Regions from separate parts of the Streptomyces sp. NPDC002754 genome, predicted to be linked through region 3. Evidence: riboswitches for the same ligand, from Rfam matches in the RefSeq annotation. Region 3 holds a riboswitch; each other region holds the start of a gene.
The links. A riboswitch is a leader RNA that binds a small molecule or an ion and turns the genes downstream of it on or off. The one in region 3 is predicted to bind cyclic di-AMP.
Positions count from the first base shown of each region.

Region 1: another riboswitch for cyclic di-AMP. It lies ahead of ACWD2L_RS15295 (C40 family peptidase); the one in region 3 lies ahead of ACWD2L_RS17655 (M23 family metallopeptidase).
Region 2: another riboswitch for cyclic di-AMP. It lies ahead of ACWD2L_RS35805 (transglycosylase family protein); the one in region 3 lies ahead of ACWD2L_RS17655 (M23 family metallopeptidase).
Region 4: another riboswitch for cyclic di-AMP. It lies ahead of ACWD2L_RS32820 (M23 family metallopeptidase); the one in region 3 lies ahead of ACWD2L_RS17655 (M23 family metallopeptidase).

Region 1 is NZ_JBSFVM010000005.1:278,984-282,496, forward strand. Features, by position in the region: gene pcrA (DNA helicase PcrA) at 1-994, opposite strand, end outside; cyclic di-AMP (ydaO/yuaA leader) riboswitch at 1,238-1,376, shown strand; gene ACWD2L_RS15295 (C40 family peptidase) at 1,384-2,580, shown strand; gene ACWD2L_RS15300 (hypothetical protein) at 2,616-2,969, opposite strand; gene ACWD2L_RS15305 (NlpC/P60 family protein) at 3,264-3,513, shown strand, end outside.
Region 2 is NZ_JBSFVM010000033.1:73,630-77,142, reverse strand. Features, by position in the region: gene ACWD2L_RS35810 (transglycosylase family protein) at 128-1,156, shown strand; cyclic di-AMP (ydaO/yuaA leader) riboswitch at 1,337-1,495, shown strand; gene ACWD2L_RS35805 (transglycosylase family protein) at 1,500-2,225, shown strand; gene eno (phosphopyruvate hydratase) at 2,534-3,513, shown strand, end outside.
Region 3 is NZ_JBSFVM010000007.1:112,591-116,103, reverse strand. Features, by position in the region: gene ACWD2L_RS17660 (GntR family transcriptional regulator) at 1-367, opposite strand, end outside; gene ACWD2L_RS17655 (M23 family metallopeptidase) at 591-1,391, opposite strand; cyclic di-AMP (ydaO/yuaA leader) riboswitch at 1,405-1,566, opposite strand; gene ACWD2L_RS17650 (M16 family metallopeptidase) at 1,806-3,173, opposite strand; gene ACWD2L_RS17645 (M16 family metallopeptidase) at 3,191-3,513, opposite strand, start outside.
Region 4 is NZ_JBSFVM010000026.1:73,668-77,180, reverse strand. Features, by position in the region: gene ACWD2L_RS32825 (aldo/keto reductase) at 1-615, opposite strand, end outside; gene ACWD2L_RS32820 (M23 family metallopeptidase) at 750-1,802, opposite strand; cyclic di-AMP (ydaO/yuaA leader) riboswitch at 1,814-1,958, opposite strand; gene ACWD2L_RS32815 (PP2C family protein-serine/threonine phosphatase) at 2,238-3,359, opposite strand.

The sequences.
Region 1 (3,513 bases), on a different contig from region 3:
TGTTACGGATCGTGGCGCCACGGAACGCGTAGATCGACTGGTCCGCGTCACCCACGACGCACAGCTCCGCCGGGTCCGCCTCCTCCCCCTCGGTGGGGCCGACCAGCTCGCGGACCAGCGCGTACTGCGCGTGGTTCGTGTCCTGGTACTCGTCGACGAGGACGTGGCGGAAGCGGCGGTGGTAGTGCTCCGCGACGTCGGGGAACGCGCGCAGCAGGTTCACCGTCGTCATGATCAGGTCGTCGAAGTCCAGGGCGTTGGCCTCGCGGAGCCGTCCCTGGTACATCCGGTAGGCCTGGGCGAGGGTCTTCTCGAAGCCGTCGGCCGCCGTGCCCGCGAAGTCCTCCTCGTCGATCAGCTCGTTCTTGAGATTGCTGATCTTGGCGCTGAAGGACTTCGGCGGGAACTTCTTCGGGTCCAGGTCCAGGTCGCGGCAGACGAGCGCCATGAGCCGCTTGCTGTCGGCGGCGTCGTAGATCGAGAAGGAGGACGTGAAGCCCAGCTTCTTGCTCTCGCGGCGCAGGATGCGGACGCAGGCGCTGTGGAACGTGGAGACCCACATGGCGTTCGCGCGCGGGCCCACCAGGGCCTCGACGCGCTCCTTCATCTCGCCCGCGGCCTTGTTCGTGAACGTGATCGCGAGGATCTGGCCGGGGTGTGCTCCGCGCTCGGCGAGCAGGTACGCGATGCGGTGCGTGAGGACGCGGGTCTTGCCGGAACCGGCGCCCGCGACGATGAGCAGCGGGGAGCCGCCGTGCACGACGGCCGCCTGCTGGTTCTCGTTCAGCCCCTCGAGGAGGGAGGCCGAGTCGAGGACCGGGCGGGGGGCGCCGTCCCGGTAGTGCGCGTCCCGCTCCGGGGGCACGCCGAACAGCCCCTCCGGCATCGGCTCCGGGGCCCCGTCGTCGTACTCGGGGTCCGGGGGCGGGGGCGGGGGCTCCGCCGCACTGTTCTGGAGGCCGGTCAGGAAGCTGTCGTCAAAGAGGCTGCTCATCGCTCCACGAGTCTAGGCGGCCCCACTGACAACCCGCGGCCCCCTTCAAAATCCGAGGGAGCCCGGAGGGAAATCCGAGCGGGCCCGGAGGGAAATCCGAGGGGGCCCGGAGCAAGAGATCACGAAAATGTATCGGGCATATCGAACATCAACCTTCACAGCAGCCACACGAGTTGGCTACGGTTCAGCCGGGCAGCCCGTCCCCCCGCCCGCGGATGTCGCGGCGAACGGGCAGCCCCCGCTGAGTTCCGTACGCCGCAAGGCAGGGAACCGGGGACCCAACCGACCTTGGGGTGAATCGGTCAGCCGACCGTAGGGCAGCCTTCCACGTACGACGCCCGAACCCGACAGCTAACCCGGTAGGCGGACGACGGAAGGAGTCGCCTGCCTTGGCGTCGCACCGTAAGCCCCGCAGCCGTTCCCGGATCACCGGCGGCCTTCGCACGACCCCGGCCGTCGGCATCACGACCGCCGCCCTCACCTCCGTGGCCCTGCTCTCGCAGACGGCACAGGCCGCGCCCGCGCAGCCGTCGTCGAAGCCGCGCCTCGAAGAGGTCCAGCAGAAGGTCGACACCCTGTACCGGCAGGCCGAGGTCGCCACCCAGAAGTACAACGGCGCGAAGGAGCGGACCGACTCCAAGAAGACCCAGGTCGACAAGCTCCTCGACGATGTCGCGCAGCGCACCGATGACATGAACACGGCCCGCCAGAAGCTCGGCAGATACGCCGCCGAGCAGTACCGCTCGGGCAGTGTCAGCGACACCGCGACCATGTTCCTCGCGGACGACCCGGAGGACTACTTCTCGCAGCGCCAGCTGATGAACCGGCTCACCAGTGAGCAGAAGAAGTCGATCGACGACTATCAGGGGCAGGCGCGCGAGATCGCCGAGAAGCGCGACGAGGCGCAGTCGAGCCTCCAGGACCTCACCGACTCGCAGGCCGAGCTGAGGTCGACGAAGGAGACCGTCCAGACGAAGCTCTCCGACGCGCGCAAGCTGCTGGCCGAGCTGACCGCCGAGGAGAAGGCGCGGCTCGCCGCGATCGAGAAGGCCAAGGAGGCGGCGGCCCGCAAGAAGGCCGCCGAGTTGGCCGCCAAGCAGAAGGCCGCGGAGGCGGCGAAGCGGAAGGCGGCCGAGGAGGCGAAGGAGCAGGAGCAGTCTTCCGGCTCGTCCTCCGGCTCCTCGGGGTCCTCTTCCGGTTCGTCGGGCTCATCGGACGCCTCCTACGCCACGAAGGCCGCGCAGGCGCTGGCGTTCGCCAAGTCACAGGAGGGCAAGCCGTACGTGTGGGGCGCCACGGGCCCGGACTCGTACGACTGCTCGGGCCTTACGCAGGCGGCGTGGAAGTCCGCGGGGATCTCGCTGCCGCGGACGACCTGGGACCAGGTCGAGATCGGCAAGACGGTGCCGCTCTCCGACATCCAACCCGGTGACCTGGTGTTCTTCTACGACGACATCAGCCACGTGGGCCTCTACATGGGCGACGGCATGATGGTGCACGCGCCGAAGCCGGGTGCGGTCGTGCGCGAGGAGTCGATCTACTACGACGGCACGTCGTCGATCCACAGCGTGGTGCGCCCGGCCTGAGCCCACCACGCCTGTGACTCTGACGATGCCGGTGATCAGGTCCAGAGCACCGCGATGAAGATGTTCGCGACGGTGAGCGCGCCGACCGTCGCGAACAGACCCTTCTCGGCCTTCTCCTCGTCCCGCTTCACGTAGACGATGCCGAGGATCACGATCAGGACCGCGAGCTTCACGCCGATCTTGATGTTGTTGACGGTGGAGCCGTCGGCCTGGTTGAGGCCGACCAGGGCGACGCCGGTCACCAGCATGGTCAGCGCGCCGTGCAGCATCGCCTTGTTGAAGCGGGCCGCGCCCTCCTTCATCGCCGACATCTGCGTGAGGAAGCCGCCGAGCAGCGAGGCGATGCCGATGATGTGCAGACCGACGAAGATGTTGATGAGTACGTCCATGGGGCCGGAGCCTACTTGGGCCCGTTTCGGGCCACTTCGGAGCCCCGACGGTCACCCTCTGTCACCGCCCGTAACAAATGGGCCAGTTGCGAACAATCGGCCACCAACCCGTTACGCCGAGGTTTAGCGTCCTTGCTCAGGTGACCGGCTCCCCACCGCCGCCCGGGCCAGGGGCGGCAGTCGGACACCACCGCCGAGAAAGGTCCGGCGGCGACCCGCTCCCCCTGTGCGGGCCGCCGCCGGACGCGCGACCGGGGGCCGTGCGTTTCGGACGGCCGCCCAGAGGAGGACTTTGTGCCGGCAGCGCACCGCAAGCCCCGACCGCGTTCGCTCAGCGTTGGTAGGGCCCGCACCGCGGCCACCCTCGCCCTGGCATCCGCGGCCACCGTCACCGCCCTCGACGGCGGGGCGGCGCACGCGGAGCCCGAGCTCGGCGCCGCCCAGGTGCGGGCCAAGGTCGACAAGCTGTACCAGGAGGCGGAGGTCGCCACCCAGAAGTACAACGGCGCGAAGGAGAAGGCGGACGGGGCGCGGAAGAAGGTGG
Region 2 (3,513 bases), on a different contig from region 3:
GCTGCATCGACTTGTGACAGGCGTTCGAGTGCAGCTACGTTCACGGATCATCGCGACACATGCACAACCCGCACCACTTGCACCACCCGTCGCGCGTAGCAGCATCAGTCTCGCGAAAGGCAACCGCATGCTCTCCGGGAACGGTCGACACCGTCGCCCCCGCCAGGCCCCTGCTCTCGTCGTCGCCGCCGGAGTCGCCGGCAGCGCCATCGCGATCCCGCTGTTCGCCGCGAGCGGCGCGAGCGCCGCGACCACGCAGGCGTGGGACAAGCTCGCCGAGTGCGAGAGCGGTGGGCAGTGGAGCCTGGATGCCGGTAACGGCTACTACGGCGGCCTCCAGTTCACGCAGGAGAGATGGGAGCAGTACGGGGGGCTCGACTACGCCCCGCGTGCCGACCAGGCCAGCCGCTCGCAGCAGATAGCCGTCGCCGAGAAGGTTCTTGACGCCAAGGGTGTGAGTGCCTGGCCGATGTGCTCGCTCACCGCGGACCTCACCAAGGGCGACGACTCGGCGGAGGTCGATCCGGGCGTCTCCGCGTCGCCGCAGCCGTCCGAGTCGGCATCCGATTCCGCGTCCGAGCCGTCGGACACCGATGCCGACAACAAGTCGGACGACGACGCCGACAAGGCGGGCTCCACCGATTCAGCCGATTCGGGAGACAAGGGTCACGACGGCGGTGAGGGTTCCGACGCGTCGGACGAGCCGTCGGCCGACCCCTCGCGCGATACCTCCGGTAGCAGCGCCGAGGGCTCCCCGTCCCCCTCAAGTGACAAGTCCCACGCACCTTCTGACGGCGACGACACGGCCTCCTCCTCCTCCGAAACGGCCTCGCCGTCCGCCTCCCCCTCCGGTGACGGTGACGGTGCCGCGTCGGACGACGCCACGGCGGGCCGCCACCGCGGAGACCGTGCCGGTGACGACGGTTCCGACTCCCGTACGGGAGAGGGGCGTCACGCCTCGCGTGACGAGAAGCGCGGCGACGACACGTACGAGGTGCACGCCGGCGACAACCTCTGGGACATCGCGAAGGCTCAGGACGTGCACGGCGGATGGGACGCGCTCTACGAGCGGAACAAGGAGACGGTAGGTACCGACCCAGACCTCATCCTTCCTGGTCAGAGCCTGGATCTTGGGGACGGATCGGGCAAAAGGTAGCGGGAGTTCGGGCCGTTTGAGGGGGCTTTGTCCGATGTCGATCGAGTGAGACATGGGTCTCAAAGCCCCTGATCGACTTTGAAATCGGACGGATCGACCGCTTACGTTCGTGACCGCTCGCTTCAGCGGGCCCCGATGGACGTCACGCCGAATCCTGCCAACGTCCGTACGGGAACAGTCGACGCGTAAGCGCCGTAGGCAGGAGCGGGGGACCCAGGTAAGCCGCCCTTCCGGGAGACCGGACGGGCTTGGGGTTAAGCAGCGCACAAGGATGCGTCTGCCGGACACTCACTGGTCCGAACCCGACAGCTCACCTCGCAGGCGTCGGTGAGGAGATATCTCCATGCTGTTTTCCGGCAACAACAAGCACCGCCGCCCCTCCAAGGCCGTTCGCGTCGCCACGCTCGGCGGAGTCGCCGCTGCCGCCGTCGCCGTGCCGCTGATGGGTGCCGGTTCGGCCTCCGCCGCGACCACGTCCGAGTGGGACCAGGTCGCGCAGTGCGAGTCCGGCGGCAACTGGTCCACCAACACCGGCAACGGTTTCTACGGTGGCCTGCAGTTCTCGTCCTCCACCTGGTCCGCCTACGGCGGCTCGCAGTACGCCTCCACCGCCGACCAGGCCTCCAAGGCGCAGCAGATAGCCGTCGGCGAGAAGGTTCTCGCCTCGCAGGGCAACGGTGCCTGGCCGAACTGCGGCTCGGGCCTGTCCTCCACCCCGAACGAGGGTGGCGCGGACGACTCGTCCTCGCAGCAGCAGGACACCCAGAGCACGCAGCAGCGTGCCGACCGCTCCGAGCAGCGCGAGCAGCCGAAGCAGGAGGCCCCGAAGCAGGCGGCCCCCAAGCAGGAGGCCCCGAAGCAGGCGGCTCCGAAGCAGGACACCGTCACCACCCCGACCGGTAACAAGGTCGAGAAGGGTGACGGCGAGTACAAGGTGAAGACCGGCGACACCCTCAGCAAGATCGCCGAGGCGCACGACTCGAACTGGCAGAAGCTGTTCGAGAAGAACAAGGACATCGTCAAGGACGCGGACCTGATCTACCCGGGTCAGCAGCTGCACCTCAGCTAAGACCGTCCGGCCCCGCGCAGGGGCCACCAGGCCCGCACAGGGCCACCAGGTACGGGCTCGGCATCGGCGGACGCCGAGCCCCGCCGCACCCCGTCCCCACGGGCCGCTCACTTCGGCGACCTCCCTCCCGGCGCAGCCGGGAGGGAGGTCGCTGTTTTTGTTCCGTTAAGGAACATTTCGCTAACGGCGTTGTCCACAAGACGGGCGTTCGGATGGCCGATGCCCTCGGGCCGGTTACGCTCGGGGATGCGGGACCCGTTGTCCGACGGTGCCCGCAAAGCTTCGTCACATCCCAGAAGGAGATGCTCGTGCCGTCCATCGACGTCGTCGTAGCCCGGGAAATCCTGGACTCCCGAGGCAATCCCACGGTCGAGGTCGAGGTCGGCCTCGACGACGGGAGCACCGGCCGTGCGGCCGTCCCGTCGGGTGCCTCCACCGGTGCCTTCGAGGCCATCGAACTCCGCGACGGTGACCCCAACCGTTACCAGGGCAAGGGCGTCGAGAAGGCCGTCCTCGCCGTCATCGAGCAGATCGGCCCGGAGCTCGTCGGCTACGACGCCACCGAGCAGCGCCTGATCGACCAGGCGATGTTCGACCTGGACGCCACCGACAACAAGGGCTCGCTCGGCGCCAACGCCATCCTCGGCGTCTCCCTCGCCGTCGCGCACGCCGCGTCCGAGGCGTCGGACCTGCCGCTCTTCCGCTACCTGGGCGGCCCGAACGCGCACCTTCTCCCGGTGCCGATGATGAACATCCTGAACGGTGGATCCCACGCGGACTCCAACGTCGACATCCAGGAGTTCATGATCGCCCCGATCGGCGCGGAGTCCTTCTCCGAGGCCCTGCGCTGGGGCGCCGAGGTCTACCACACGCTGAAGAAGGTCCTGAAGAGCAAGGGCCTGGCCACGGGCCTGGGCGACGAGGGCGGCTTCGCCCCGAACCTGGGCTCGAACCGTGAGGCCCTCGACCTGATCCTCGAGGCCATCAAGGAGGCCGGCTACGTTCCCGGCCAGCAGATCGCCCTCGCGCTCGACGTCGCCGCCTCCGAGTTCTACAAGGACGGCAAGTACCAGTTCGAGGGCAAGGAGCGCTCCGCCGCCGAGATGACGGAGTACTACGAGGAGCTCGTCTCCGCGTACCCGCTCGTCTCCGTCGAGGACCCGCTGTTCGAGGACGACTGGGCCGGCTGGAACGTTCTCACCGAGAAGCTGGGTGACAAGGTCCAGATCGTCGGCGACGACCTCTTCGTCACCAACCCGGAGCGCCTGGCCCGCGGCATCGAGGAGAA
Region 3 (3,513 bases):
GATCCTCGCTCTCACCCCGCCGGGAGCGCTCCTGCCCCAGCCTGACCAGGCCGCGCAGCACCTTGAGGTGGGCCTCGGTGCGGCGCTGCGCGGCGCGGGCGGCGCCCATGGGTTCGAGCAGCATGCGGATCTCCAGGAGGTCGGCCGCCTCCCGCTCGGTGGGTTCGGCCACGCACGCGCCCGCGTGCCTGCGCGTGACGACGAACCCCTCCGCCTCCAGGGTGCGCAGCGCCTCACGGACAGGCACGCGCGAGACCCCGTAGCGACGCGCGAGCAGTTCCTCGGTGAGCCGGCCACCGCGCTCGTAGACGCCGGCGACGATGTCGTCGCGGATCGCTGTGCATACCGACTGTGCGGGAATGCGCATGACTCGGCCTCCGCCTCGATGCCCGCGATACGCGGTCGATTGACACCCGGTCAAGCGCGAATGGCACGCGGCCGGAACGTTTACCCCGTGACTCTATTCCACCGGACTTGAATTTCCGACGAGGGGACTGAATCCGGGGATATTTTTTGGACATCGCGACCCCACGCACGCGAAAGCCCCGGCTCGGTGAGCCGGGGCTTTCGCGTGCGTGGGGTCTTGCGGGTCAGACGTTCACACCGTGCTGGCGCAGGTACGCGACGGGGTCGATGTCCGAGCCGTAGTCGGGGCCGGTACGGGCCTCGAAGTGGAGGTGCGGGCCCGTGACGTTGCCGGTGGCTCCGGAGAGGCCTATCTGCTCGCCGGGGGTGACGTCCTGGCCGACGGAGACGCCGATCGAGGACATGTGACCGTACTGGGTGTACGTACCGTCCTTCATCTTGATCACGACGTTGTTGCCGTACGCGCCGCCCCAGCCGGCCTCGACGACGGTGCCCATGCCGACCGCGTGCACCGAAGTGCCGCTGGAGGCGTGGAAGTCGATGCCGGTGTGGCTTCCGGAGGACCAGAGTCCGCTGCCGGCCTGGTAGGCGGTGGAGACGTACGAGCCGGAGATCGGCGACACGAAGCTGTTCAGGCGCTTGCGCTCGGCCTCGCGAGCGGCGCGCTCCTTGGCCTCGCGCTCCTTCTCGGCCTTCTCGGCGGCCCGCTTCTTGGCCTCCGCCTCGGCCTTGCGCTTGGCCTCCTCGGCCTTCTTCTTGGCCTCGGCCTCGGCCTTCGCCTTGGCGGCGGCCTTCTGCTGCGCGGTGGCCTGCGCGTCGATCTGCTCGGCCAGGGAGTCGCCGATGGCGACGGCCTGCGTGAGGCCGTCGTGCGGCGCTGTCGCGGTGTCGGCGGCGAGGGCGGGAGCGGCGAGGCCACCCACCACGCCCGTCGTGGTGATGGCGGCGACGCCCGCGAACTGAGCGGTGGTGCGCGTCAGGCGGCTGGGACGGCGGTGCTTCCCGGTGGCACGGGTGAACCCCATGAAGTGGCTGGTCCTTTCCTTCCTTCTCGCCTACCGGGTTAGCTGACGGGTTCGGAGCAGGAAGGTCTCCTACGGGCCCCTCCCCTTGCGGGAAGAGCGCCCGATTCACCCCAGGGACTTCGGTGGGTCCCCGGCTCCCCTGGCTCGCACCACGGGGACTCGGCGATGACTGTCCGGTGTCGCGGGCGCGACGTACGTCTGGCGAACAGCCGGAGGGAACGCTAAGCGGGGCGTCTTTGAATCAACAAACAGAACCCGACTTTTGTAGCGCACGCCACAGGGCAGACAGGCAACCACTACGCCAATACGGACATTTGGGAACGTGTGGTGATTGGGGGTGATCGTGACCGACACCACGAAGCCCCGGCTGCCGGGAGCGGCGCCGGGGCTTCGGACGTGCCGCGGGAGACGAACTCAGCCCGCGACCACAGTGACCTCGCCGATACCGAGCGCCTTCACCGGCTCCTCGATCTGCTCGGCGTCGCCCACCAGGATCGTCACCAGGCGGTCCGCGGGGAACGCGCTCACGACGGCGGCCGTGGCCTCCACGGTGCCCGTGGCGGCCAGCTGCCGGTACACCTGCGCCTGGAAGTCGTCCGGCAGGTGCTGCTCGACCTGGTCGGCGAGGGTGCTCGCGACGGCCCCCGCGGTCTCGAACTTCAGTGGGGCCACACCCACCAAGTTCTGTACGGCGGTGTCCCGTTCGGCGTCCGTGAGCCCCTCGGCCGCGAGCGTGCGCAGGACCTTCCACAGGTCGTCGAGCGCGGGCCCGGTGTTCGGCGTGTCCACCGAGCCGCTGATGGCGAGCATCGCGGCGCCGCTGCCGTCGGGCGCGGAGCGCAGCACCTGGGCGAAGGACCGCACTCCGTAGGTGTAGCCCTTCTCCTCGCGCAGTACGCGGTCCAGGCGCGACGTGAGAGTGCCGCCCAGGCAGTACGTGCCGAGGATCTGCGCGGGCCACACACGGTCGTGCTTGTCCGGTCCGACCCGCCCCATGAGCAACTGCGTCTGCACAGCGCCGGGGCGGTCCACGATGATCACGCGGCCGGTGTCGTCGGCGACGACCGGCGGCACGGGGCGCGGCTCCGCGGTGTCGCCCGTCCAGGCGCCGAGCGTGTCGGCGAGCAGGGCGTCCAGGTCGACGCCCGTCAGGTCACCCACGACGACGGCCGTCGCGGCGGCGGGGCGTACGTGCCGGTCGTAGAAGGCACGCACGGCCACCGCGTCGATGGCCGAGACGGTCTCCTCGGTGCCCTGGCGCGGGCGCGACACGCGCGCGTCGGCCGGGAAGAGCTGCTTGGAGAGCTCCTTGGCGGCGCGCCGGGCCGGGTTGGCGCTCTCGTGCGGGATCTCGTCCAGCCGGTTGCGGACGAGGCGCTCGATCTCGCTGTCGTCGAAGGCAGGGGCGCGCAGGGCGTCGGCCAGGAGGGTGAGGCCCTTGGCGAGCCGGGAGGCCGGCACTTCGAGGGAGGCACGGACGCCGGGGTGGTCGGCGTGCGCGTCCATCGTGGCGCCGCAGCGCTCCAGCTCAGCGGCGAACTCCTCGGCGGAGTGCTTGTCGGTGCCTTCGTTGAAGGCCCGCGCCATGATCGTCGCGACGCCGTCGAGGCCCTTCGGTTCGGCGTCCAGCGGCGCGTCCAGGTGCACCTCCACGGCGATGACCTGCTGGCCGGGCCGGTGGCAGCGCAGCACCGTCAACCCATTGGGGAGCGCGCCGCGCTCCGGGGCCGGGAACGCCCAGGGCTTGGGCTCGCCCGCCTGCGGCCGGGGGTGGAAGTCCATGTTCGCGAGCTGCTCGGTCACTGGCCCGCCTCCTCAGCGTTCTCGGCGTTCTCGGTGTCGGCGGGCGCGGTCGGCTCGTACACGAGGGACGCGCGGTTGTCGGGGCGCAGGCACGCCTTGGCGATCTCCTGGACGTCCTCGGCGGTCACGTCCAGGACGCGCCCCACGGCGGTCAGGGCGAGCTGCGGGTCACCGAACAGGACGGCGTAGCGGCACAGCTCGTCCGCGCGTCCTGCGACCGTGCCCAGGCGGTCCAGCCACTCACGCTCCAACTGGGCCTGGGCGCGCTCCATTTCCTCGGGGCTCGGGCCCTCTTCGGCGAACCGGGCGAGCTCCTCGT
Region 4 (3,513 bases), on a different contig from region 3:
GCGCGCGGCGACGTCCTGCAGCTCACCCTCGTACGTGTCGCGCGAGACTAGGTTGTAGTGCGGCTGGAGCGCGACGTAACGGGCGAGGCCCTCGCGGTCGGAGAGGTCGAGGGAGTCCTGGAGGCGCTGCGCGGAGATGTTCGACGCGGCGATGTGGCGTACCTTGCCCGCCTTCACCAGTTCGTCAAGGGCGCCGATGATCTCCTCGACCGGCACCTCGGGGTCGTCGTAGTGCGTGTAGTACAGGTCGATGTGGTCGGTGCCGAGGCGCTTCAGGGAGGCGTCGGCCGCGGCCTTGATGTTGGCCGCGGACAGGCCCTGGAACTCCGGGTGGTGGCCGCCCTTGGTGGCGATGACGACGTCGTCGCGGCGGCCGCGCGAGGCCAGCCACTTGCCGATGACGGTCTCCGACTCACCGCCCCGGTTGCCGTCCACCCACGCCGAGTACACATCGGCGGTGTCGATGAAGTTGCCGCCCGCGGCGACGTACGCGTCGAGCACCTCGAAGGACGTGGCCTCGTCGGCGGTCCAGCCGAACACGTTGCCACCCAGGGACAGCGGGAAGACCTCGAGGTCGGAGGTGCCGAGCTTGCGCAGAGAAGGAGAGGAAGTCATGCCCCGACTCAACACCCGTACGGAATACGGTATTCCGCGACCGCGCCGAAAATCGCCTCAAGAGACCCAGGAATGGGCAAACCGGCAGCCCTGACGTCGGGGGGTGAGCGCCAGGACCGCCGGAGTTCACGTGTTCAGGGCGTGAGGCCCTTTTCGCGCAGCCACGACGCCGGGTCGACGCCGGTGGACTGCCCGCCGGGGTGGACCTCCAGGTGGAGGTGCGGCCCGGTGACATTGCCCGTGGCGCCCACGCGGCCGATGACATCGCCGGTGCTGACCTTCTGGCCCGCGCTGACATTGAGCGAGGACTGGTGGCAGAACCACAGCTCGGTGCCGTCGTCGAGGGTGAGCACCGTGCGGTATCCGTACGCGCCCGCCCAGCCGGCCTCCGTGACCGTGCCGGAGTGGATGGCGCGGATCGGCGTACCGGTGGAGGCGGCGAAGTCGAGGCCCGTGTGGTACCCGGAGGACCACATGGAGCCGGGCTGGCCGAAGGTGCCGGAGAGCGTGTACGAGGCGACCGGGAGCTTGAAGCTCTTGGCCAGCTTGGCGAGGCGCTCGGCCTCGGCCTTGCGGCGGGCCTCCGCCTCGGCCTTCTTCTTCTCGGCGAGCTCCTTGGCCTTGGCCGCGTCCTGCTTGGCCGCGGCCTCGACGGCCGCCTGCTTCGCGGCGGCCTCCTCCGCGGCCTGCTTCGCGGTGGCGTCGGCCGCGTCCTGCTGCGTCTCGGCCTGCTGCATGATGCGGGCCCGCAGCGCCTCGCCCGCGCCGGTCTGCCCGTCGGCGGCCTCGGCCTGGGTGATACCGGCGCCGCTCAGCGGGGAGGCCGTGGCGCCGGAGTCGGAATCGGAGTCCGAGCCGTCGGACATCAACGAGCCCACGCCCGGCAGCGACTTGGCCGCGGGCAGCGAGTCCTTGACCGCCGACAGGTCGGGCATGGATATGTGGACCGCGGGCTTGCCGCCCTGTGCGGTGGCGATGCCGCCCGCACCGACGGCGGCGACCACGCCGACGCCGAGAACAGTGGAGCTACGAGCGAATCCACCACGGCGGCGGGCTGTGCGATGCCTGCCGCGGACGGGGGAGACGGACTCCTCGGTGGGATTCCACTCCTCCCAGGTCTCCTGCTCGACGCCGAAGTCGTCTTCGGGTCCGTAGAAGAAGTCTGGGGCAGGCCGGTTCGACGCCACGGGGGCGCTCTCCTTTCCTTCCTTCTCGCCTACCGGGTTAGCTGACGGGTTCGGAGCAGGAAGGTCTCCTACCGACATCGCGAGCTTCAACGATGTCCGATTCACCCCAAGTTGATGGTTCCCCGGTTCCCTTGCGGGATTAAGCGTGTGCGCACGGAGCTGTCTCTTGTGACGGCTGGGACGACCGCGCTGCGTTATCGAACGTTAATAGACAGCAGACAATAATTCCAAGCGCTTCCCACTGATCGTTCACGACTCTGGCCAGGACTTATCGGGACACGAGCGGGCGGATCGGGGCGAGTTGGCAGAGCCTCGCAAACGTCCGCGCAAGTGATGGTGCGTCAATTGTTATGCGGAGCGGCGCCGTTCGACTACGGTCGGCTACCACAGGTAACAACGATCAAGAAACTCGGGCCCGCCCAACAGCCCCGCCCCTCAGCCCCGCCGCACGGCGAGCAGCGCCATGTCGTCCTTCGTCCCGCCGCCGGTATGCGCGCGCACCTCCACGGCGAGGGCCGCGAGGAGTTCATCGGGTCCGGGGAAGACGCGTCCGGAGAGCCGGGCCGCCGGATCGTAGAAGCGGCCGCTCGGGTCGCGCGCCTCGGAGAGCCCGTCGGTGTAGAGCAACAGCGTGGCCGCGGACGGGAACGCCGCCTCGACGGCCCGGTCGGGCCAGCTGCCGAGTTCGCTCATGCCGAGCGGCAGCGCCGCCTGGCACGGGTCGAGTGCGCGTACGGTGCCGTCGCCGAGCAGCAGCAGCGGGCTGGGGTGACCGCGGTTGAGGACGCGGACGAGTTCGACGCCGTGCGGGATCTCGACGAGCACGGCCGTGGTGAAGCCCTCGAAGTCGTCGATGCCGCTGCGCCGGGTGCCCTCGCGGGCCAGCGCCCGCTCCAGGCGCTGGGCGACGGCCTCCAGGGAGCCCTCCTGCTCGGCGGCCTCCCGGAACGCGCCGATGACGACGGCGACCGCGGCGACCGCGCCCATGCCCTTGCCGCGTACGTCGCCGACGATGATCCGGATGCCGTGCGGAGTGTCCTGGACCGCGTACAGGTCACCGCCGATGAACGCGCCGGCCTGCGCCGCCTCGTAGCGCGCCGCGATCACGAAGCCGCCGAGCCGCTGGGGCGGCCGGGGCAGCACCGCGAGCTGCGCGGCCTGGGCGATCTCGCGGGCGGAGGCCAGCTGCTCGTAACCGCGGTACACGATCCGGTTGATCACACAGGCCAGGACGCAGACGGTGGCCACGGTCACGACCTCGGTGACGAACACGGAGTCGAGGTTCTCCGTGAAGCGCAGGTGCACGGCGGTGATCGCAACGATCGACACGACGCCCGTCAGGATCGTCGCGCCGAGCGAGAAGAACGGGGCGGCGACCAGTGGCGCCGCGCTGAACAAAGGGGCGCCGGGAAAGCCCTTGGGGGTGACGTACTCGTAGATCGCACCGCCGATGATGAGCAGCAGGGGCAGCAGCCGCAGGAAGAGGCGGGTGCTCACGGTGTCGGAGCCGTGCCGCCTCCGTCTCCCGCTGGTGCCTCCTGTTCGCTGCCCCACCACTCGTCTCCTGCCGTTCCCTGCCAGCTTCCGGCGTCTCACCAAGAGTTCCCGCACGGGGGCGTGCGGGCGAGCAGGGGTGGGCCGTACGGGTGGGGAACGTGACGTGCGCAACACGGGTGACCGCGCGGGCGGGGGCGGAAACGGAACACAAATG